Regions from separate parts of the Kitasatospora sp. NPDC051853 genome, predicted to be linked through region 2. Evidence: riboswitches for the same ligand, from Rfam matches in the RefSeq annotation. Region 2 holds a riboswitch; each other region holds the start of a gene.
What was found. A riboswitch is a leader RNA that binds a small molecule or an ion and turns the genes downstream of it on or off. The one in region 2 is predicted to bind cobalamin.
Positions count from the first base shown of each region.

Region 1 (4,972 bases), on a different contig from region 2:
GCACTCCGTGGGTGTACAGCAACCTGGGCGGGGCCTCCTACGACCCGGCTCCCGGCGACGTCGAGGGCTGGGCCTTCGGCGCGGGTACCCAGCCGGGCGTCACCGCCCCCTGAGCACGTCCGACCCTCCCCCGGCGGGGCTGACCGGACCGGACCGGACCGGTTCGGGCTGCCCGACGGAGGTGGAAGCCGCGGTCGATCCGGCGGCGGCCGCAGTGGAGGAGTCGGATCGCCGCTGCTCCGGCGGGGCCCGGGAGGGCACCCCGCCGGAGCAGCGGTTTCAGCGGCAGAGGGCCGCGTCGACCGTGTCGACCACCCGCTGCCCGGCGGCCGCGTCCGGGACGGTGGTGACGGTGACGGTCGCAGCCCGGCCGTCCTCGGTGGCGCCGCCCCGGGTGCGGTGGCCCGGGGAGGTGCCGCCGTGGCCCCAGACCAGAGCGCCGCAGCTCAGCGGCCGGCTCTGGATCCCCAGGCCGTAGCGGACGCCGGGACCGAACAGCTCGGCCGGGACGGTGGTGCGCATCTCGGCCAGCTGGGCGGCCGGCAGCAGACGGCCCGTCAGGAGTGCGCCGTAGAAGGCGTTCAGGTCGGTGTTGGTGGACACCACCGCCCCCGCCGCCCAGGCCATCGAGGCGTCCATCGCGGTGTAGTCGACCAGCGGCGCGCCGGGGGCGGTGCGCAGGTAGCCGTGCGGGTGGGCCTCGCGGATCCTGGTCTCCCCGACTGCCGGGACGTAGGTGTGACGCAGGCCGATCCGGTCGATCACCCGCTTGGTGACCTCCTCCCCGAACGGGCGGCCGGTGACCTTCTGGATCAGCAGGCCCGCCACCAGGTAGTTGGTGTTGCTGTACGCCCAGCCGGTCCCGGCGGCGAACAGGGCCCTCTGCGCCAGTGCTCCGTCGAGGAGTTCGCGCGGCTCGAAGTAGCGGTACTGGATCGCGGTGAAGTCGGCCAGCGCGGGCGCGTCCATGTAGTCGGGCAGGCCACTGGTGTGCTGGAGCAGCTGACGGACCGTGATCTTCCGGCCGTCGAAGCCGTCCCCGCGCAGCAGGCCCGGCAGGTAGGTGTCCACTCTGCTGTCCAGGCCGACCTTGCCCTCGGCGACCAGTTGCAGGACCACCACGGCGGTGAACGCCTTGGTGTTGCTGCCCGCCCGGATCTGCCCGTCGACCGGGACCGGGGCGCCGGTGGCCAGGTCGCCGGTACCGGCGGTGTAGCTGCGGCTGCGGCCGTCGCGGCCCTTGACGGTGGCCAGGGCGGCGGGCATCCCGTCGTCCTTCACCAGCGCGTCGAGGCGCTGCTGCACGACGTCCGGGCGCGGCCCGGCGGAGGCCTCGGCCGGTGCCGGGGCGAAGGCGGTCAGGGCGAGCCCGACGGCGGCGGTCGCCGTCACGGCGTACCGCAGCCGCTGCAGGGCTTGTTGGTTCATCAGGACTCCACTGGTGCGGGGGAACTGTGCCGTGGGCGGGGGTCAGCGGCAGAGCGCCGCGTCCACCACCTGCTCCACGCGCTTCGCGGTCTCGGGGGCCGGGATGGTGGTCACCGCGACGTTGACGGCGCGTCCGTCCTCGGTGACGCCACCGACGGTCTCGAAGCCCGGGATCGCCCCGCCGTGGCCCCAGGCGAGGCCGCCGCAGGAGAGCGGGCGGCTGACCAGCCCGAGCCCGTAGCGGGCGCCGGGGCCGATCGCCTCGGCGGGGACGGTGGTGCGCATCTCGGCCAGCTGGGCCGCGGGCAGCAGACGGCCCGTCAGGAGTGCGCCGTAGAACCGGTTGACGTCGCTGTTGGTCGACACGACGGCGCCGGCTGCCCAGCCCCAGGACGGGTCCAGCTCGGTGTAGTCGCGCAGCGAGCCGTCGGCGGTGCGCTGGTAGCCCTTGGGGTGGGCCTCGTGGATCGTCCTGTCCCCGGGGGCGGGGAAGGAGGTGTGGCGCAGGCCGATCCGGTCGATCACCCGCTTGGTGACCTCCTCGCCGAGCGGGCGCCCGGTGACCTTCTGGATGATCAGGCCCGCCAGCAGGTAGTTGGTGTTGTTGTACTCCCACTGGGTGCCGGGGGCGAAGTGGGCCTTCTGGGCCAGCGCGGCGTCCAGGAGTTCGCGCGGCTCGTAGTAGCGCCCGGGGTCGCTCAGGACGGCGCCCTGGTTCACGTACTCGGGCAGGCCGCTGGTGTGCTGGAGCAGCTGACGGACCGTGATCTTCCGGCCGTCGATGCCCTCCCCGCGCACCAGGCCCGGCAGGTAGGTGTCGACGGCGGCGTCCAGGCCGACCTTGCCCTCGGCGACCAGCTGGAGGACCACCACGGCGGTGAACGCCTTGGTGTTGCTGCCGATCCGTACCTGCCCGTCCACCGGCACCTTGGCCTTGGTGACGACGTCGCCGACACCGGCGGTGTAGCTGCGGCTGCGGCCGTCGCGGCCCTTCACGGTGGCCAGGGCGGCGGGCATCCCGTCGTCCTTCACCAGCGCGTCGAGGCGCTGCTGCACGACGTCCCGCCGTGGGCCGGCGAAGGCCTCGGCCGGTGCCAGGACCCCGGCCAGTACGGCGGTGGCGGTCGCGGCGGTGACGGCGGCGGCCACCCCTCGGCGGGTGGTGCGGCGGGTCTGGCGGTGGTGCTGCGGTGCGTGCTGCGGTGCGTGCTCGTTCATCGTCGGGCCCCTCCGGTTCGGGCGCCGGACCTCGTCCCGGCGCCCTCCCAGAGGATCATCCGACGCACCGTCAATCCGTCGCCGGCGAGGACGAGATGGCGCCCGGGAACGTGCTCCGGGGACCGCCCCGGCCCGGGACCGTGGTCCCGGGCCCCGTCTCGAATCCGCTTCCGGCATGCGGACGTGCGGGACAGGACCGGCGCGGGGGCCTAGGGTGGGAACCGCAGTCGGTTCGCCCTGACAGCCTGTCAGGTGCGTCGTAAGAGGGAACCCGGTGACGCCTTTCATCTGGCCAGTCCGGGACTGCCCCGCAGCGGTGAGTGGGAACGACCGCCGTCACACGCACTGGGCCCGTGACGGGCCCGGGAAGCGACGGCCACTAGGTGTCCGCCCTGTCCAGGACGGATGTGCCCGCGAGTCCGAAGACCTGCCACTGCCCGTGTGCACCCCGCACGCGGTGATCTCGGTGACCTCGTGGGCGGGTCGGCGGAACGGACGGGCACATCCTGGTGCCGCGTCCGCGCTGTCACACCTCCTCGCCCGCGCGCCCTCCCGGGATCGCAGCGCGACTCGCGAAGGAGAGTCTCCGTGACCACCAGCACCACCGCCTCGCAGGTCACCGTTTACGGTTACCCCCGGCAGGGGCCGGACCGTGAGCTCAAGAAGGCGGTCGAGGGCTACTGGAAGGGCACCGTCAGCGCCGCCGCCCTCCGCTCCACCGCCGCCGAACTGCGGTGCGCCAACTGGCGCCGCCTCGCCGGAGCCGGCATCACCGAAGTCCCCACCGGGGACTTCTCGTTCTACGACCACGTCCTGGACACCACGGTGGCCGTCGGCGCGATCCCGCCCCGCCACCGCGCCGCCGTCGAGGCCGACTCGCTGGACGGCTACTTCGCCATGGCCCGCGGCACCCAGGAGGTCGCGCCGCTGGAGATGACCAAGTGGTTCGACACCAACTACCACTATCTGGTGCCCGAGTTGGGACCGGACACGGTCTTCACCGCCGACTCCGCCAAGGCGGTCGGCGAGCTGCGCGAGGCGATCGGGCTCGGCCACCGGGGCCGCCCGGTCCTGGTCGGCCCGCTGACCTACCTGCTGCTGGCCAAGCCGGCCCCCGGCGTGTCCGCCGGCTTCCAGCCGATCACCCTGCTCGACCGGCTGCTGCCGGTCTACGCCCAGCTGCTGGCCGAGCTCAAGTCGGCCGGTGCCGAGTGGGTCCAGCTGGACGAGCCCGCCCTGGTCCAGGACCGCACCCCGGCCGAACTCAACGCCGCCACCCGGGTGTTCCGCGACCTCGGCGCCCTCACCGACCGTCCGAAGATCCTGGTCGCCACCTACTTCGACCGGGCCGGCGAGGCGCTGAAGGTGCTCGCCAAGGCCCCGGTGGAGGGGGTCGGCCTGGACTTCACCGGGCCCGCCGCGGCCAACCTGGCGGACCTCGCGGCCGTCGGCGGGCTGCCCGGCAAGCGGCTGGTGGCCGGGGTGGTGGACGGGCGCAACGTCTGGGTCAACGACCTGGAGAAGTCGCTCGCCACCCTGGCCACCCTGCTCGGCCTGGCCGACCGGGTGGACGTCGCGCCGTCCTGCTCGCTGCTGCACGTCCCGCTGGACGCCACCGCCGAGCGCGAGCTGGACCCGCAGATCGCCCGCTGGCTGGCCTTCGCCCGGCAGAAGACCGCCGAGGCGGCCCTGCTCGCCCGGGGCCTGCGGGAGGGCACGGACACCATCGCGCCCCAACTCGCCGCCAACCGCGCCGACCTGGCGTCCCGGGCCGGCTCCCCGATCACCCGCGACCCGGCCGTCCGGGCCCGGGTCGCGGCCACCACCGAGGCCGACGCACGACGCGGCCAGGCCTACCCCGAGCGGGCGGCGGCGCAGCGGGCCCGGCTGGCCCTGCCCGTGCTGCCGACCACCACCATCGGCTCCTTCCCGCAGACCGCTGAACTTCGGCTTGCCCGGGCTGACTTGCGGGCCGGGCGGATCGACGCGGCGGCCTACCGGGAGCGGATGGAGGCCGAGGTCCGCGAGGTGATCGAGTACCAGGAGAAGGCCGGCCTGGACGTCCTGGTGCACGGCGAGCCCGAACGCAACGACATGGTCCAGTACTTCGCCGAGCAGCTCACCGGCTACCTCGCCACCCAGCACGGCTGGGTGCAGTCCTACGGCACCCGGTACGTCCGGCCCCCGGTGCTGGCCGGCGACATCTCCCGGCCCGCCCCGATGACCGTCGACTGGCAGCGCTACGCCCAGTCCCTGACGGACCGTCCGGTCAAGGGCATGCTCACCGGCCCGGTCACCATGCTCGCCTGGTCCTTCGTCCGCGACG
Region 1 is NZ_JBITBY010000017.1:45,604-50,575, forward strand. Features, by position in the region: gene ACIA8O_RS36320 (flagellar hook-length control protein FliK) at 1-113, shown strand, start outside; gene ACIA8O_RS36325 (serine hydrolase domain-containing protein) at 280-1,428, opposite strand; gene ACIA8O_RS36330 (serine hydrolase domain-containing protein) at 1,471-2,646, opposite strand; cobalamin riboswitch at 2,858-3,096, shown strand; gene metE (5-methyltetrahydropteroyltriglutamate--homocysteine S-methyltransferase) at 3,235-4,972, shown strand, end outside.
Region 1: it holds a riboswitch for cobalamin, as region 2 does, so the genes downstream of both, metE (5-methyltetrahydropteroyltriglutamate--homocysteine S-methyltransferase) here and ACIA8O_RS07275 (prenyltransferase/squalene oxidase repeat-containing protein) in region 2, are expected to answer to the same signal.

Region 2 (4,972 bases):
CTGGCGGCGGCCGGCACCGACTTGGGCGCCGGGCCGGCGTCGATCAGCAGCTGGAGGATGTTGCTGCCGCCGAAGTTCAGCGGGTCGAGCTTGGCGGCCTGGGCGGTCAGCACCAGGGTGGCGGCGGCCGAGGCGTCGGTGCCGGAGGCGCCCTTGGCGGCCCAGGCGTAGCCGTTGCCGGCCAGCCAGTCGGCGGCGCTGGCGGCCTCCTTGGGGTGCCCGGCCTGGATCAGGCTGAGCGTGGCCCAGGCGGTGGCGGTGTAGTCGGGGGTGGGGGCGGCGCCGGGGGTGGTGAGCATCAGGTGCTGGCCGTTGGCGGCCAGCTGCTCGGCCAGGTGGGCGGAGACCGCCTCGGCGGAGGCGGCGCGCGGCACCGGGCCGGAGGTGGCGGCGGAGCAGTCCAGCGGCTTGGGGGCGGCGTCCACCCGGTTGGTGTTGGTGACCGGCAGCTTGCCGCCGGCCGCGGCCAGCGCGGCCTGGGCGCTGGCCAGCCCGTTCGGGGCGAGCGAGCCGTCCGGGGCGGGCTGGTAGGCGAAGGCGCCGCGCTGGCCGACGGGGGCGGCGCAGCCGAGCTGGAACAGGGCCAGGCCGTCGTAGGCGCTCTTGCCGTCCTTGGCCACGGTGGCCGGGTCGGCGCCGACGGTGAGCAGGGCGCTGACGGCCAGTCCGGTGGAGTTGGCGTCACCGGGGTTGCCCGGGTTGTAGGCCCAACTGCCGTCCGCGTTCTGGACCTTCTTCAGCCACTCGACGCCCCGGCTGACGGAGTTCTGGTGCCCGTCCAGCTTGCTCAGCGCCTGGACGGCCATGGCGGTGGCGTTGGTGTCCTCGGCCTTCGGGTCGCAGGCGCCGGTGGTCGCGGCGGCGGCGGAGGTGTCGGCCCGGAACGAGGGCCAGCCGCCGTCCGCGCACTGCTGGCCGGTGAGCCAGTTGACCGCCTCGTCGGCGGGCACCACGCCGGAGGCGGAGAGCGCGGTGAGGGCCAGCGACTGCCGCCACACGCCGTCGTAGGTGGGGTCGCCCTTGCCGTAGACCGCGGCGGGCGCGGTGACCGGGGAGGGGGAGGCCGACGGGGTGTCCGCGAGGGCGGGGGCGGCGGTGCCGACCAGCAGGGCGGCGGTGGCCAGGGCGGCGGCGCCCGCGCGGGCGGTGGTGAGCATGGCGGTGGGTGGACCTTTCACTGAGCGGTTGTACGGCGGTCCGGCCGGACCGCCCGTGGACCTCGACGTGGCCGCTCGCTCCCGGACGGGCATTTCGACTTTCACGGCTGCGGGTCAGTGCCGGAGTCCCACCGGCTTCCCCCGACGAGGAGCGGATGAAGTTGTACCAGCGGTTCAAGACTCTAACCTTCCGGCCGTCGCGCTCCGTACCGACACGGTCTGGACGCCGCCCCTCCCCACGGACTAGAACTGGTACCAGTTTTTCGGTCCGTCGGGTGGAGGAGTCGGGGATGACCGGGGTCGTGGAGCACGGCGAGCTGTTCATCGGGGGCGTCTGGAGCGCCCCCGCGGGGGACGCGGTGATCGAGGTGGTCTCCCCGCACACCGAGCAGGTGATCGGCCGGGTTCCGCACGCCGCCGAGGCGGACGTGGACCGCGCGGTGGCCGCCGCCCGCCGGGCCTTCGACGAGGGGCCCTGGCCCCGGCTGTCGCCGGCCGAGCGGATCGCGGTGGTGCGCCGGATCAAGGACGGCCTGGCCGCCCGGGCCCGGGAGCTGGCCGAGCTGATCACCTCCCAGAACGGCTCCCCGATCTCCTGGAGCGTGCCCGCGCAGGCCCACGGACCGGTGGCGATCTGGGACTCCTACATCAAGGTGGCCGAGGCGCACCCCTTCGAGGAGCTGCGGGCCGGGGCCTTCGGCCGGGCCCTGGTGCGCAGCGAGCCGGCCGGGGTGGTGGCGGCCGTGGTGCCGTGGAACGTGCCGCAGTTCGCCGCCGCCTCCAAGCTGGCGCCCGCCCTGCTGGCCGGCTGCACCGTGGTGCTCAAGCCCTCGCCGGAGACCCCGCTGGACGCGTACGTGCTGGCCGAGGTGGTCCGCGAGGCCGGGCTGCCGGAGGGCGTGCTGAGCATCCTGCCCGCCGACCGGGAGACCGGCGCGTACCTGGTCGGCCACCCCGGCGTGGACAAGGTCTCCTTCACCGGCTCGGTGGCCGCCGGGCGGCTGGTGATGGCCAGTGCCGCCCGCACCCTGAAGAAGGTCACCCTGGAGCTCGGCGGCAAGTCCGCCGCGATCGTGCTCCCCGACGCCGACCTGGACCGCACCGTCCGCTCCCTGGTCGCCTCCGCCTACCTCAACAACGGCCAGGCCTGCATCGCCCAGACCCGGATCCTGGCCCCCGCCCCCCACTACGAGGAACTGGCCGAACGCCTCACCGCCGCCGTCGCCGCCCTCCCGGTCGGCGACCCGCTCGACCCGGCCACCGCGGTCGGCCCGCTGGTGACGGCCCGTCAGCGGCAGCGCAGCCTCGACTACATCGCGCTGGCCCAGGCGGAGGGCGCCAAGCTGCTCACCGGCGGCGGGGTGCCGGCCGGTCTGGAGCGCGGCTGGTACGTCGAGCCGACGCTGTTCGGCGACGTGGACAACGCGAGCCGGATCGCCCAGGAGGAGGTCTTCGGGCCGGTGGTCTGCCTGACGCCCTACCAGGACGAGGAGCAGGCCGTCCGGCTGGCGAACGACTCCGAGTTCGGCCTCTCCGGCAGCGTCTGGACCGCCGACGTGGAACGCGGCCTGGACGTGGCCCGCCGGATCCGCACCGGCACCTACGCGGTCAACACCTTCAACCTCGACTGCGGCGTCCCCTTCGGCGGCTACAAGCAGTCCGGCGTCGGCCGCGAGTTCGGCCCCGAGGGCTTCGCCGAGTACCTGGAGACCAAGAGCATCGTGCTGCCCAGGGGGTACACCGCGCCCTGACGGGGGCTCGGGCCGTCAGAGCGTCAGCAGGCGGGCCGCGGTGTGCAGGTCGGCGCGGACCTCGGCGAGGGAGGTGCGGCCGGAGAGCCAGGCCAGCAGGGTGGCGTGCCAGGTGTGGGCGACCACGCGCAGGGCGGCCTGCTGGGCGGGGGTGGGGGTGGGGCCCAGCTGGGCGGCGTCCAGGACGATGGCGGAGGTGACGGCGGAGACGGCGTCGACCTCGGCGCTCACCGAGCGGTCGGCGAAGGAGAGGGCGCGCACCATGGCCTCCGCGAGCCGGGGCTCGCGCTGGAGCGCGTGGAAGGCCTGGGTCAGGGTCTCGGCGACCCTGGCCGCCGGGTCGTCCCCGGTCGGGGGGTGACGGCGGACCTGTTCGTGGAGGTGCTGGAGCTGCTCCTGCATCACCGCGACCAGCAGGTGCACCTTCGAGGGGAAGTAGCGGTAGAGGGTGCCGAGCGCGACCTCCGCCGTCTCGGCCACCTCGCGCATCTGCACCGCCTCGTACCCGCCCCGGGCGGCCAGCGCGGTGGAGGCCCGCAGGATGCGGCGGCGGCGTTCGGCCTGACGGGGCGTGAGCCCGGCGCCGGGGGCGGCGGTGGTGGTCATGCGGCCCTCCCCGGGCGGATGGACGGACGTACCGGACGGGGGTGATTGAACCACGGGGCGGCAGGTGAGGACACGTCAGCGGGAAGGCGTCGGGAGAGCTATGTCACAGTGAACGCCGGGTCGGCGCGCCCCGTGGAGCAGTCAGAATGGAGCTCTCCGGCGCTGACGTACCCGTCAGTAGCAAGGTGGGGTCCGCCCGGCCGCCTCCGGGCCCGGGGCCGGGTATCTTCAAGGCCCGAACAAGCATGAAACGTGATCTACTTCCCGCCGCCCGCGCGCGGACGGAGAGTAGGGGACAGGAGCCCCGGATGACCGCGCTGCCGCCGCGACCGCTGCGCATCGCCCTGCTCTCCTACCGGGGCGACCCGTACTGCGGCGGCCAGGGCGTGTACGTGCGCCACCTCTCCCGCGAGCTGGCCCGCCTCGGCCACCACGTGGACGTGATCGGCGCCCAGCCCTACCCCGTGCTGGACGAGGTCGAGGGCCCCGGCAGCGTCCGGCTGGTGGAGCTGCCCAGCCTGGACCTGTACCGGGCCGACGACCCCTTCCGCACCCCCGCGCTCGGCGAGTACCGGAGCCTGGTGGACGTGCTGGAGGTGGCCGGGATGCGCACCGGCGGCTTCCCCGAGCCGCTCACCTTCTCGCTCCGGGCCCGGCAGTACCTGGCCGCCCACAAGGGCCGCTACGACGTGGTGCACGACAACCAGACCCTCGGCTACGGCCTGCTCGGCCTGGCCCGGCACGGCTTCCCGCTGGTCACCACCGTCCACCACCCGATCACCGTGGACCGGCAGCTGGAGATCGACGCCGCCACCACCCGGCTGGAGCGGCTCGGCAAGCGCCGCTGGTACGGCTTCGTCCGGATGCAGCGCCGGGTGGCCGCCCGGCTGGCCCACGTGATCACCGTCTCCGGCAGCTCCAAGGCCGAGATCGCCGAGCACCTGGGCACCCCGCCCGGCCGGATCGCGGTGGTGCCGATCGGTGCCGACACCCGGCTCTGGTCGCCCTCGGCGGAGATCGCCGTGGTGCCCGGACGGATCGTCACCACCTCCAGTGCGGACGTCCCGTTGAAGGGCCTGGTCCACCTGGTGGAGGCGCTGGCCAAGGTGCGGACCGAGCGCCCGGCGCACCTGGTGGTGGTCGGCAAGCCGCAGAAGGGCGAGGGCCCGGTGAGCGAGGCCGTCCGCCGCTTCGGGCTGGAGGCGCACGTCGAGTTCCGCACCGGGCTGACCGACCAGGAGCTGGTCGACCTCTACCGTTCGGCCGAGGTGGCCTGCGTGCCGTCGTTGTACGAGGGCTTCTCGCTGCCGGCCGCCGAGGCGATGGCCACCGGCACCTCGCTGGTCGCCACCACCGGCGGCGCCATCCCCGAGGTGGCGGGACCGGACGGCGAGACCTGCCTGGCGGTGCCGCCGGGCGACGCCGGGGCGCTGGCCGCCGCGCTCGGCCGGCTGCTGG
Region 2 is NZ_JBITBY010000002.1:578,069-583,040, reverse strand. Features, by position in the region: gene ACIA8O_RS07275 (prenyltransferase/squalene oxidase repeat-containing protein) at 1-1,178, opposite strand, end outside; cobalamin riboswitch at 1,224-1,343, opposite strand; gene ACIA8O_RS07270 (aldehyde dehydrogenase) at 1,448-2,908, shown strand; gene ACIA8O_RS07265 (TetR family transcriptional regulator) at 2,924-3,514, opposite strand; gene ACIA8O_RS07260 (glycosyltransferase family 4 protein) at 3,823-4,972, shown strand, end outside.

Region 3 (4,972 bases), on a different contig from region 2:
CAGCTCGTCGGTGGTGGCGGACAGCCGCGGGACCACCTCGCGGGCGGCGAAGTCGAGCACCTCGCGGACCGCGTCCGGGTGCCCGGCGGCCACCTTCTCCACCGCGGACGGGGCCCAGTCCTCGGCCTCCATCGCCTCGACCAGGGCACGGGCCTGCGCCTCGGCCGCGTCGGTGGCGCCCAGGGTCAGCGCCGCCTCGTCCAGGCCGAGCGCCTCGCGCAGGCCGGGCAGCGCGCTGACGCCGCCCCAGATCTGACGGGCCCGCAGGATCGCCAGCACGATGTTGACCCGGTCCTCGCCGGCCGGGGCCTGGCCGAGCACGTGCAGGCCGTCCCGGATCTGGGCGTCCTTGATCTCGCAGAGCCAGCCGTCGACGTGCAGCAGGAAGTCGTCGAAGCCGTCGTCCTCGGGGCGCTCGTCCAGGCCGAGGTCGTGGTCCAGCTTGGCGGCCTGGATCAGGGTCCAGATCTGGGCCCGGATGGCCGGCAGCTTGGCCGGGTCCATCGCGGCGATGTTGGAGTGCTCGTCGAGCAGCTGCTCCAGCCGCGCGATGTCGCCGTAGGAGTCGGCCCGGGCCATCGGCGGGACCAGGTGGTCGACCAGGGTGGCGTGGGCGCGGCGCTTGGCCTGGGTGCCCTCGCCCGGGTCGTTGACCAGGAAGGGGTAGACCAGCGGCAGGTTGCCGAGCACCGCGTCCGGCCCGCACTCGGCGGACAGCGCGGCGGTCTTGCCGGGCAGCCACTCCAGGTTGCCGTGCTTGCCGAGGTGGACCACGGCGTGGGCGCCGAAGCCGCCGTCGGCCTGCGCGGCCTCGATCCAGCGGTAGGCGGCCAGGTAGTGGTGGCTCGGCGGCAGGTCCGGGTCGTGGTAGATCGCGACCGGGTTCTCGCCGAAGCCGCGCGGCGGCTGGATCAGCACGAGGAGGTTGCCGGAGCGGATCGCGGCCAGCACGATGTCGCCGTCCGGGTTCTGCGAGTGGTCCACGTAGAGGTTGCCGGGGGCCGGGCCCCAGTGCTCCTCGACCTGCTCGCGCAGACCCTGCGGCAGCTCGGCGTACCAGCGGCGGTAGTCGGCGGCCGGGATGCGGACCGGGTTGCGGGCGAGCTGGTCCTCCGTCAGCCAGTCCTGGTCGTAGCCGCCGGCCGCGATCAGCGCGTGGATCAGCTCGTCGCCCTCGTGCCCGTCGCCGGTGAGGTCCAGGCCGGGGACGTCGGTGCCGATGTCCATGCCCTCGGCGCGCAGCCGGGCCATCAGCCGCATCGCCGAGGCCGGGGTGTCCAGGCCGACCGCGTTGCCCACCCGGGCGTGCTTGGTCGGGTACGCGGAGAGCACCAGGGCCAACCGCCGCTCGGCGGCCGGGACGTGACGCAGCCTCGCGTGGGCGACCGCGATGCCCGCCACCCGGGCGGCCCGCTCGGCGTCCGCCGCGTAGACGGTCAGGCCGTCCTGGTCCAGCTCCTTGAAGGAGAACGGCACGGTGATCAGGCGGCCGTCGAACTCCGGCACGGCGATCTGGGTCGCGGTGTCCAGCGGGGAGAGGCCGTCGTCGCTGGCCTCCCACTGCTCGCGGGACCAGGTCAGGCAGAGCGCCTGGAGGATCGGGCGGTCCAGCGCGGCCAGCGCGCCGGCGTCCCAGGCCTCCTCGTCGCCGCCGGCCTGCGCGTCGGCCGGGCGGGTGCCGCCGGCCGCCAGCACGGTGGTGACCAGCGCGTCGGCCTGCGCCAGCTCGGCCAGCAGCTCCGGCTCGGCGCCGCGCAGGGTCGCGCAGTAGATCGCCTTCGCCCGGGCGCCCGTGGCCTCGATCGCCTGGCAGAGGATCTCCACGAAGGCGGTGTTCCCGCTCATGTGGTGGGCGCGGTAGTAGAGCACCGTCACCAGCGGGCCGTCGTTGTCGGCCGCCTGACGCTCCAACGGGCCCCAGGCGGGCGCGGAGGCGGGCGCCGCGAAGCCGTGGCCGGTGAGCAGCACGGTGTCGGAGAGGAAGGCGCCGAGCTCGGCCAGGTTGGCCGGGCCGCCGTGCGCCAGGTAGGCGTGCGCCTCGGCGGCCAGGCCGGCGGGCACCGTGGAGAGCTCCATCAGCTGGGCGTCCGGGGCCTGTTCGCCCGTCAGCACCACCACCGGGCGCGGCCCGGCGAGCAGCGCGTCCAGGCCCTCCTGCCAGGCCCGGCGGCCGCCGAGCAGCCGGACGACGACCAGGTCGGTGCCCTCCAGCAGCGCGGGCAGGTCGTCCACCCCGAGCCGGGCCGGGTTCCCCAGCCGGTACGGGACCGGACCGTTCGAGGCGCGGGCGCTCAACAGGTCGGTGTCGGAGGTGGAGAGGAGCAGGATCATGCGGAGGCCCTCCCGGCCGTGACTTCACGCCGGGACGGCGGCGGGCACGAGGAGACGGCGGCGCGACGGAGCGCTGGTGTACGGCGCACGGGCACGGCGGAGCCTTCCTCGGGGTCCGCGCCCCGGGCTGGTGTGAGGACGGCAGGAGTTCCTGGCTCCCACGGCCGAACCGTGGTCACAGTGGCGGGACCGCACCGGATTCGCACCGGTTTCCTCCCCATAGCGCCGTCGCTGGCGTTGGCTGGGCTGTGCGCCCACCCGGGGAGCATCGTACGGGGTGCGCCCGGGTTGCGGACCAGGGTCCCGAAGGTCTGTCAGGTGATCACCGGTGCGGGCGGGGGAGGACGGGAGGGTGGACGGAGGGTCGGGTGGTCGGGGAGAGCGGGCCGTGCCGCCGGGGACGGAGGGTCGCGCGGACGTGACGCAGCGGACAGGAGCAAACCGGCGGAACGTGGGTATGCTCGCGGCCATGCCACCCACGCCGCCCGTCGCCGAGTCACGCCCCGGCGCGTCCGACCGCGACCGGGGCGGTGCCTCCGCAGCCGGGCGGGAGGCCGCCTCCGGGCCCGACCGCGACCGGGGTGACGCCTGCCCGGGAGCGCTGCGGCTGCACCGGGCCGACGACGGGGCGTTGGCCCGGGTCCGGCTTCCCGGCGGCCTGCTGACGGCCGCTCAGGCCCTCGCCCTGGCCGACGCGGCCGAGCGGCTCGGCGACGGGCGGCTGGAGCTGACCTCGCGCGGCAACGTCCAGCTGCGGGGCCTGGCCGAGGACGCCGGGGCCGAGCTCGGTGCCCTGCTGCGGGCTGCCGGGCTGCTGCCCTCCGAGACCCACGAGCGGGTCCGCAACGTCATCGCCTCGCCGCTCTCCGGGCTGGACGGGCTCGGCAGCGCCGACGTCCGGGCCTGGGCGCGGGAGTTGGACGCGCTGCTGTGCGCCAGCCCGCCGGCCGCCGGACTGGCCGGACTGTTCCTCTTCGTCCTGGACGACGGCCGCGGCGACGTGGCCTCCCTGGACGCCGATGTGACCTTGATCGCAACGCCCGGCGGCGGCGCGCTGCTGCGCCTCGGCCGGGCCGCCACCGCCCGCCGGGTCGCCCCCGGGACCGCTCCCGCCGCCGCGCTGGCCGCCGCCGAGGAGTTCCTGACGGCGGTACGAGCGGCTGGGGTGAAGGCCTGGTTCGTCCGGGAGGCCGCCCAGCTGCTCGACCCGGGCGCCGAGCCGCTGCCCGTCTTCGCGGGCGGCGCCCCCGAGTTGGGACCGTTCGGCGGCGGGGTCGTGGCCGGCACCCGCTTCGGCAGCGTGACCGCCGCCCAGTGGCGGGCGCTGGCCGGGGCCTGCGCCGGAGAGCTGCGGATCACCCCGTGGCGCAGCGTCGTACTCCCCGGGGCGACGGCGGTCGGCGAACTGGCCGCCGCCGGGCTGCGCCTGACGCCCGGTTCGCCCTGGGAGCTGGCCACCGCCTGCACCGGCGCGCCGGGCTGCGCCAAGTCGCTCGCGGACGTACGGGCGGACGCCGCCCGGGCGTTGGAGACCGCCGGGGTGCCCGGGCTGCCGGTGCACTGGTCCGGCTGCGAACGGCGCTGCGGCCACCCCGCCGGGGAGTGGGTCGACGTGCTGGCCACGGGATCGGACATGTACCGGGTGACGAACCATCGGATCTCTGCAAGGACCACGCATGACCTGACGATGGAACAGATGGCCCAGGCGGTAGCCGAGGCCCGGAGGACGAATTGACATCCTCCCCACCCTGAAGGACGGGGATTCCTGGCTCACTCAGCCTGACCGTCAGCGACGGGCAGGGCTTAGAAGATCAACACCAGCCGGGTTGAGACCAGCCCGGACGAGCATCACGCGAGCGGAGTTCTTGTCTCTCGGTGAGGAGACTCCGCAGGCGGTGCACGTATACGTTCTCATCGAAAGAGGTAGGCGGTGCTTGGCTCTCGCTCCGCAGTGCGCGCAGTCCATCGTGGTGTGCGCGGGGTGGACCAGGTGCACGGTACGGCCGTGCTTGCGGGCCATCTCGATCAGCGCCGTTTTGGTCGCGCCGATCGCGGCGTCGGACGCCTTCCTGGCCATGGTGGTCCTGGCGAGGAACTTCGGACGGAAGTCCTCCACGGCGATGTGATCGAAGTCGCGGACCACGCTCTTCGCCCACTTGCGGCCGGTGTCCTGGCGCTGTCTGGCTACCTTCTTGTGCAGCTTCGCTGCCTGCTGCTGCGCCTTGCGGTAGCCCCGGGTCTGCGGCTTCCCCTTCGGGGCGCGACGACGCGCCATCTGACGCTGGTAGCGGGCGAGGCGCTGTGCGGCCGTCCTGCCGTGCTCGGCATGCGGCAGATCGTGAGCGTCGCTGGTGGTGGTGGCAGTGTCCTTCACGCCCCAGTCGACGCCGATCACGCGGCCTGTCGCGGCCAGCGGCTCCGTTGCGACGGGGACGACAAAGCTTGCGTACCAGTGGCCAGTGCTGTCCCGGTACACGCGCACCGACGACGGGTTGGCGGGAAGCTCACGCGACCAGACCACGGTCAGGACAATCCCCCCGGCGAGGTGCAGACGGCCAGCTCTGAGCCGGAAACCACGCCGCGTGTAGTTCAGCGACGTGAGCGCATCCCGTTTTCTCTTCGGCTTCGGCAGCCCGGCCCG
Region 3 is NZ_JBITBY010000007.1:26,577-31,548, forward strand. Features, by position in the region: gene cobN (cobaltochelatase subunit CobN) at 1-2,331, opposite strand, end outside; cobalamin riboswitch at 2,454-2,576, opposite strand; gene ACIA8O_RS20590 (cobalamin biosynthesis protein CobG) at 2,789-4,066, shown strand; gene ACIA8O_RS20595 (RNA-guided endonuclease InsQ/TnpB family protein) at 4,118-4,972, opposite strand, start outside.
Region 3: it holds a riboswitch for cobalamin, as region 2 does, so the genes downstream of both, cobN (cobaltochelatase subunit CobN) here and ACIA8O_RS07275 (prenyltransferase/squalene oxidase repeat-containing protein) in region 2, are expected to answer to the same signal.

Region 4 (4,972 bases), on a different contig from region 2:
CCGCACGGGGCCGGGGCGGTGCTCACCGGCGTGCTGATGGTGGTCTTCTCCTTCATGGGCAGCGAGATCGTCACGCTGGCGGCCGGCGAGTCGGCCGACCCCCGACGGGCCGTCACCCGGGCCACCAACTCGGTGATCTGGCGGATCGCGGTCTTCTACCTGGGCTCGATCCTGGTGGTGCTCACCCTGCTGCCGTGGAACGACCCGGCGATCACCGCCAAGGGCTCCTACGTGGCCGCGCTGGACTCGATCGGCATCCCGCAGGCGGGCACCATCATGGAGGTGGTGATCCTCACCTCCGTCCTGTCCTGCCTCAACTCCGGCCTCTACACGGCCTCCCGGATGGCCTTCTCGCTCGGTGAGCGCGGCGACGCGCCGGCCGCCTTCGCCCGGGCGAACCGCCGCGGCGTGCCGGTGGCGGCGATCCTCGGCTCGGTGGTCTTCGGCTTCGTCGCGGTCTACTTCAACTACGCGTTCAAGGACACCGTGTTCAGCTTCCTGCTGAACTCCTCCGGGGCGATCGCGCTCTTCGTCTGGCTGGTGATCTGCTGCACCCAGCTGCGGATGCGCGGCATCCTGCTGCGGGAGCACCCGGAGGGGCTGACGGTGAAGATGTGGCTCTTCCCGTGGCTGACCTGGGCGGCGATCGCGATGATCGTCTTCGTGATCGGCTACATGTTCACGGACGACGAGAACCGCGAGGTGGTCTCGCTCTCGATGGCGGTGGCGGCCGTCGTGGTGCTGCTCGGCGTGCTGCACGGCCGGCGCAAGCGGGCCGGGGCCGGGGCGCTCAGCGGATCGTGAAGCCCGGGTGCTCGGTGGCCGGGGAGCTCCAGCGCTCGGCCACCGAGTCCACCCGCCCCGGGGTTTCGCCGCCGCGCAGCCACTCCAGCAGGCGCAGGCAGCCGTCCCGGCCGCCGTCGGCCAGCACCTCGACCCCGCCGTCGGCGAGGTTGCGGGCGTAGCCGGTCAGCCCGCCGATCGCCTCCGCCCGCTCCCTGACGGACCATCGGAAGCCGACGCCCTGCACGAGTCCGTGGACGAGGGCGGTCAGCCGGGCACGGTCGTCGCTCATGCGCCCACCGTACCCGGCCGGAGCGCCGGGTCAGCGGTAGCCGGTGGTGTCGGCGGGGCGGCCCGGGTCCTGCACCTCGACCAGGTAACGCCAGGCGTCCGGGCGGGAGCCGTCGAGGTCGGTGAAGCCGTACTCGCGGGCCAGCTGCCCGCTGGAGAGCGACCGCCCGTTCCACCGGGCCCGGTCCGGGTCGGCGGCCAGGGCGGCCACCGCGCGGCCGACGTAGGACGGGGTCTCCGAGATGGCGAAGTGCGGGACCTTCCCGAGAGCGTCGCGCCAGGTGGCCTCGGTGACGCCGAAGGTCTCCAGCATGATCTCCGAGCGCATCCAGCCCGGGGTGAGCGCCACCGCCGTGGCGCCGCGCGGCCCGAGCTCGTGGCCGAGGGCGAAGGCCATCCGCAGCACCGAGGTCTTGGCCAGGTCGTAGAAGAGGTTGATCCGGTAGTTCTCCCGGTTGTACTCGGCGGTGCCGTCGGTCATCTCCACCACCAGCCCGCCGGGGGAGCGCAGCAAAAGCGGCAGCGCGTGGTGGCTGGTGACGGCGTGCGTCTCCACCGCGAGGCGCAGCAGCCGCAGACCGTTCGTCAGGTCGTGCTCCCAGACCGGGGTGTCCCACTGGAAGAGGTGCTCGGCGCCCCAGATGTCGTTCACCAGCACGTCCAGCCGCCCCTGCTCGGCGTCGATCCGCCGCACCAGCGCCTCGACCTGCTCCGGCACCAGGTGGTCCGTCACCACCGCGACGCCGCGCCCGCCCGCCGCGTCCACCAGCTCGGCGGTCTCCTCCACCGTCTCCGGCCGGTCGTACTCCGAACGGCGGCCCCGGGTGGAGCGGCCGGTGCAGTACACGGTGGCGCCGGCCGCGCCCAGCTGGACCGCGATGCCCCGCCCGGCACCCCGGGTGGCTCCCGCCACCAAGGCCACCCGTCCCGTCAGTTCCCCTGCCACGGCCGCTCCTTCGCTCGTCCTCGCCCGTCTTGGCCCGTCGGGTCGTCCCGTCGCGAACGCTACCGATCGGGTGCGACGGGTTCGGGTACGCGCGGAGCGCGCCGCCGGATGTGCCGGGTGCCACAGGGAAGGGCCCCTTACAGGTGAGGTGAGCCTTGCTATGCTGCCAGGGCGTCCCGAGGGAGAAGTCCGGTGAGAACCCGGCGCTGACCCGCAACGGTGGAACGGACCTTGACGGTCCGTGAGTCCGATCGCCCCCGGCGGCGCGGTCCTCCCGAGAACTCGCCGCGGACTGCGAGGGGATGCCGAACGGCGCGCCCGCCGGAGCGCGCGGACGCCCGCCGTCCGCCGCCGCGCGGGGCACGGCCGCTCGCGCCCCCGTACGCCCGGGGCCCGACCGAAGGCCCAGCCGTTGAGCAGCGCGACCACCGTCACCGGACCTCCCGGCGGCACCACCAGCCGGCCCGGCCCGGCACCCGCCCGGCCACCGCTGCGCACCGGCCCGCTGGCCCTCGGCCTCGGCGCCGCGTTGCTGGCCTCGCTGGTCTGCGGAGTCGCCCTCGGCTCCTCGGGGCTGAGCCTCGGTCAGGTCGCCCACTTCCTCCAGGCCGGGCTCACCGGCGGGCGGATCGACGCCGACCAGGTGGCCGGCTACACCATCGTCTGGGAGATCCGGCTGCCCCGGGCGGTGCTCGCCGCCGTGGTCGGCGCCGGGCTCTCCGCCGTCGGCGTCGCCGTCCAGGCCATGGTCCGCAACGCGCTGGCCGACCCCTTCGTGCTCGGCATCTCCTCCGGCGCCGCCGTCGGCGCCAACGCGGTGCTGCTGCTCGGCGCCTTCGCCTCGCTGGGCGTCTGGGCGCTCTCGCTCTCCGCCTTCAGCTCGGCGCTGGCCGCCATGGTCCTGGTCTACGCGGTGGCCCGCACCGCCCACGGCCTCACCCCGCTGCGCCTGGTCCTCACCGGCACCGCCCTCGCCTACGGCTTCTCCGCCGTCACCTCGCTGATGGTCTTCTCCGCCGAACGCGGCGAGGCCGCCCGCACCGCGATGATGTGGCTGCTCGGCAGCCTGGGTGGCGCCACCTGGGCCTCCGTCCCGATCGCGGCGGCCACCGTGCTGGCCGGACTGGTCTACCTGCTGGCCGCCGCCGGCAGCCTGGACGCGCTGGCCATGGGCGACGAGACGGCCGCCGCCCTCGGCGTGGACGCCGCCCGGCTCCGGCGGGCGCTCTTCCTGGTGACCGCCGCCGTCACCGGCACCGTGGTCGCGGTCAGCGGGGCGATCGGCTTCGTCGGGCTGATGGTCCCGCACCTGGCCCGGATGCTGGTCGGGGCCGGCCACCGGCGGGTGCTGACGGTCGCTCCGCTGCTGGGCGCGGTGCTGCTGGTCTGGGTCGACATCGTCTCCCGCCTGCTGCTCGCCCCCGCCGAACTCCCGGTCGGGGTGATCACGGCGGTGCTCGGCGTGCCCTGCTTCCTGCTGCTGATGCGGCGACGCGCCTACAGCTTCGGCGGCCGCTGATGGGGGCCCGGGAGCGGACGGGGCCGCAGGCCGCCCACGACCCGGCGGGAGGCCACCGGTGAAGGTCGAGATCGACGCGGTCTCGGTGGAGATCGCCGGGGCGCGGCTGGTGCACGAGGCCACCCTGAAGGCGGCGAGCGGGCAGGTGATCGGGCTGGTGGGGCCGAACGGCAGCGGGAAGTCCACCCTGCTGCGCACCGTCTACCGGGCGCTGCGCCCGAGCAGCGGCACGGTCCTGCTGGACGGCGAGGACCTGCACGGGCTGACGCCCCGTGAGGGCGCCCGCCGGGTGGGGGCGCTGCCGCAGGAGACGGTGGCCGAGTTCGACTTCACCGTCGCCGAGGTGGTCGGCATGGGCCGCCTGCCGCACCGCCGGGGCTCGGACCGACCGGCGATCGGGGGGTGGCGTCGCGGCGCCGGGGCACGCACCTCGCCGGCTTCTCCTCAGTCGCCGATGCTCCGCATGGACTCCCTCGTCGGCACCGCCGATGCACGCACCCCAACTCCGCTCCTTCCTCCACCCCCCGATCGCCGGTCGGTCCCAGCGGCCCCCGGCCCCGACGACCTCGCCGACACCGCCGCCGCGCTGGCCCGGGTCGGGGCCGCCCACCTGGCCGGGCGGGGGTTCCTCCAGCTCTCCGGCGGCGAGAAGCAGCGGGTGCTGATCGCCCGCGCGCTGGTGCAGCGCCCGCACGTGCTGGTACTGGACGAACCGACCAACCACCTGGACATCGCGCACCAGTTGGAGGTGCTGGCCCTGGTCCGTGAGAGCGGACTGACCGTCCTCACCGCGCTGCACGACCTCAACCTGGCCGCCGCCCACTGCGACCTGCTCTACGTGATCGCCGGCGGCCGGATCGTCACCTCCGGCCCGCCCGGCGAGGTGCTCTCCGCCGACCTGCTGGCCGAGGTCTTCGGGGTGCGCGCCCACCCCGTCCGGCACCCCGTCACCGGGGCCGTCCAACTGCTCTTCGACCGTCTCACCACCGACTCCTGAGGGACCATCACGTGCTGCTCACCACTTCCCGCCGCGCCCTGGCGGCCACCGCCGCCCTGAGCCTCTCCCTCGGCCTGGCCGGCTGCGGCGCCGAGGTCACCCCCGCCGCCTCGTCGGAGGGCGCCCAGTCGGCGCACTACCCCGTCACCGTGGAGAACTGCGGCCGCCAGGTGACGTACCAGCAGAAGCCGGCCCGGGTGGTCACCAACGACATCGGCATCACCGAGCTGATGCTCGCCCTGGGCCTGGCCGACCGGATGGCCGGGTACGTGATGCCGGACGAGAAGGGCGACCTGTCGGCCGTCCCCTGGGGCAAGGAGTACGAGCGCGCCCCGTGGCTCTCCAAGAAGGAGATCACCAAGGAGCTGGTCCTCGACGCCAAGGCCGACCTGGTCTTCGCGGGCTGGAACTACGGCTGGAACGAGACCACCGGCCT
Region 4 is NZ_JBITBY010000009.1:402,116-407,087, forward strand. Features, by position in the region: gene ACIA8O_RS26620 (amino acid permease) at 1-804, shown strand, start outside; gene ACIA8O_RS26625 (acylphosphatase) at 791-1,075, opposite strand; gene ACIA8O_RS26630 (SDR family oxidoreductase) at 1,106-2,020, opposite strand; cobalamin riboswitch at 2,175-2,294, shown strand; gene ACIA8O_RS26635 (FecCD family ABC transporter permease) at 2,511-3,539, shown strand; gene ACIA8O_RS26640 (ABC transporter ATP-binding protein) at 3,598-4,536, shown strand; gene ACIA8O_RS26645 (ABC transporter substrate-binding protein) at 4,548-4,972, shown strand, end outside.
Region 4: it holds a riboswitch for cobalamin, as region 2 does, so the genes downstream of both, ACIA8O_RS26635 (FecCD family ABC transporter permease) here and ACIA8O_RS07275 (prenyltransferase/squalene oxidase repeat-containing protein) in region 2, are expected to answer to the same signal.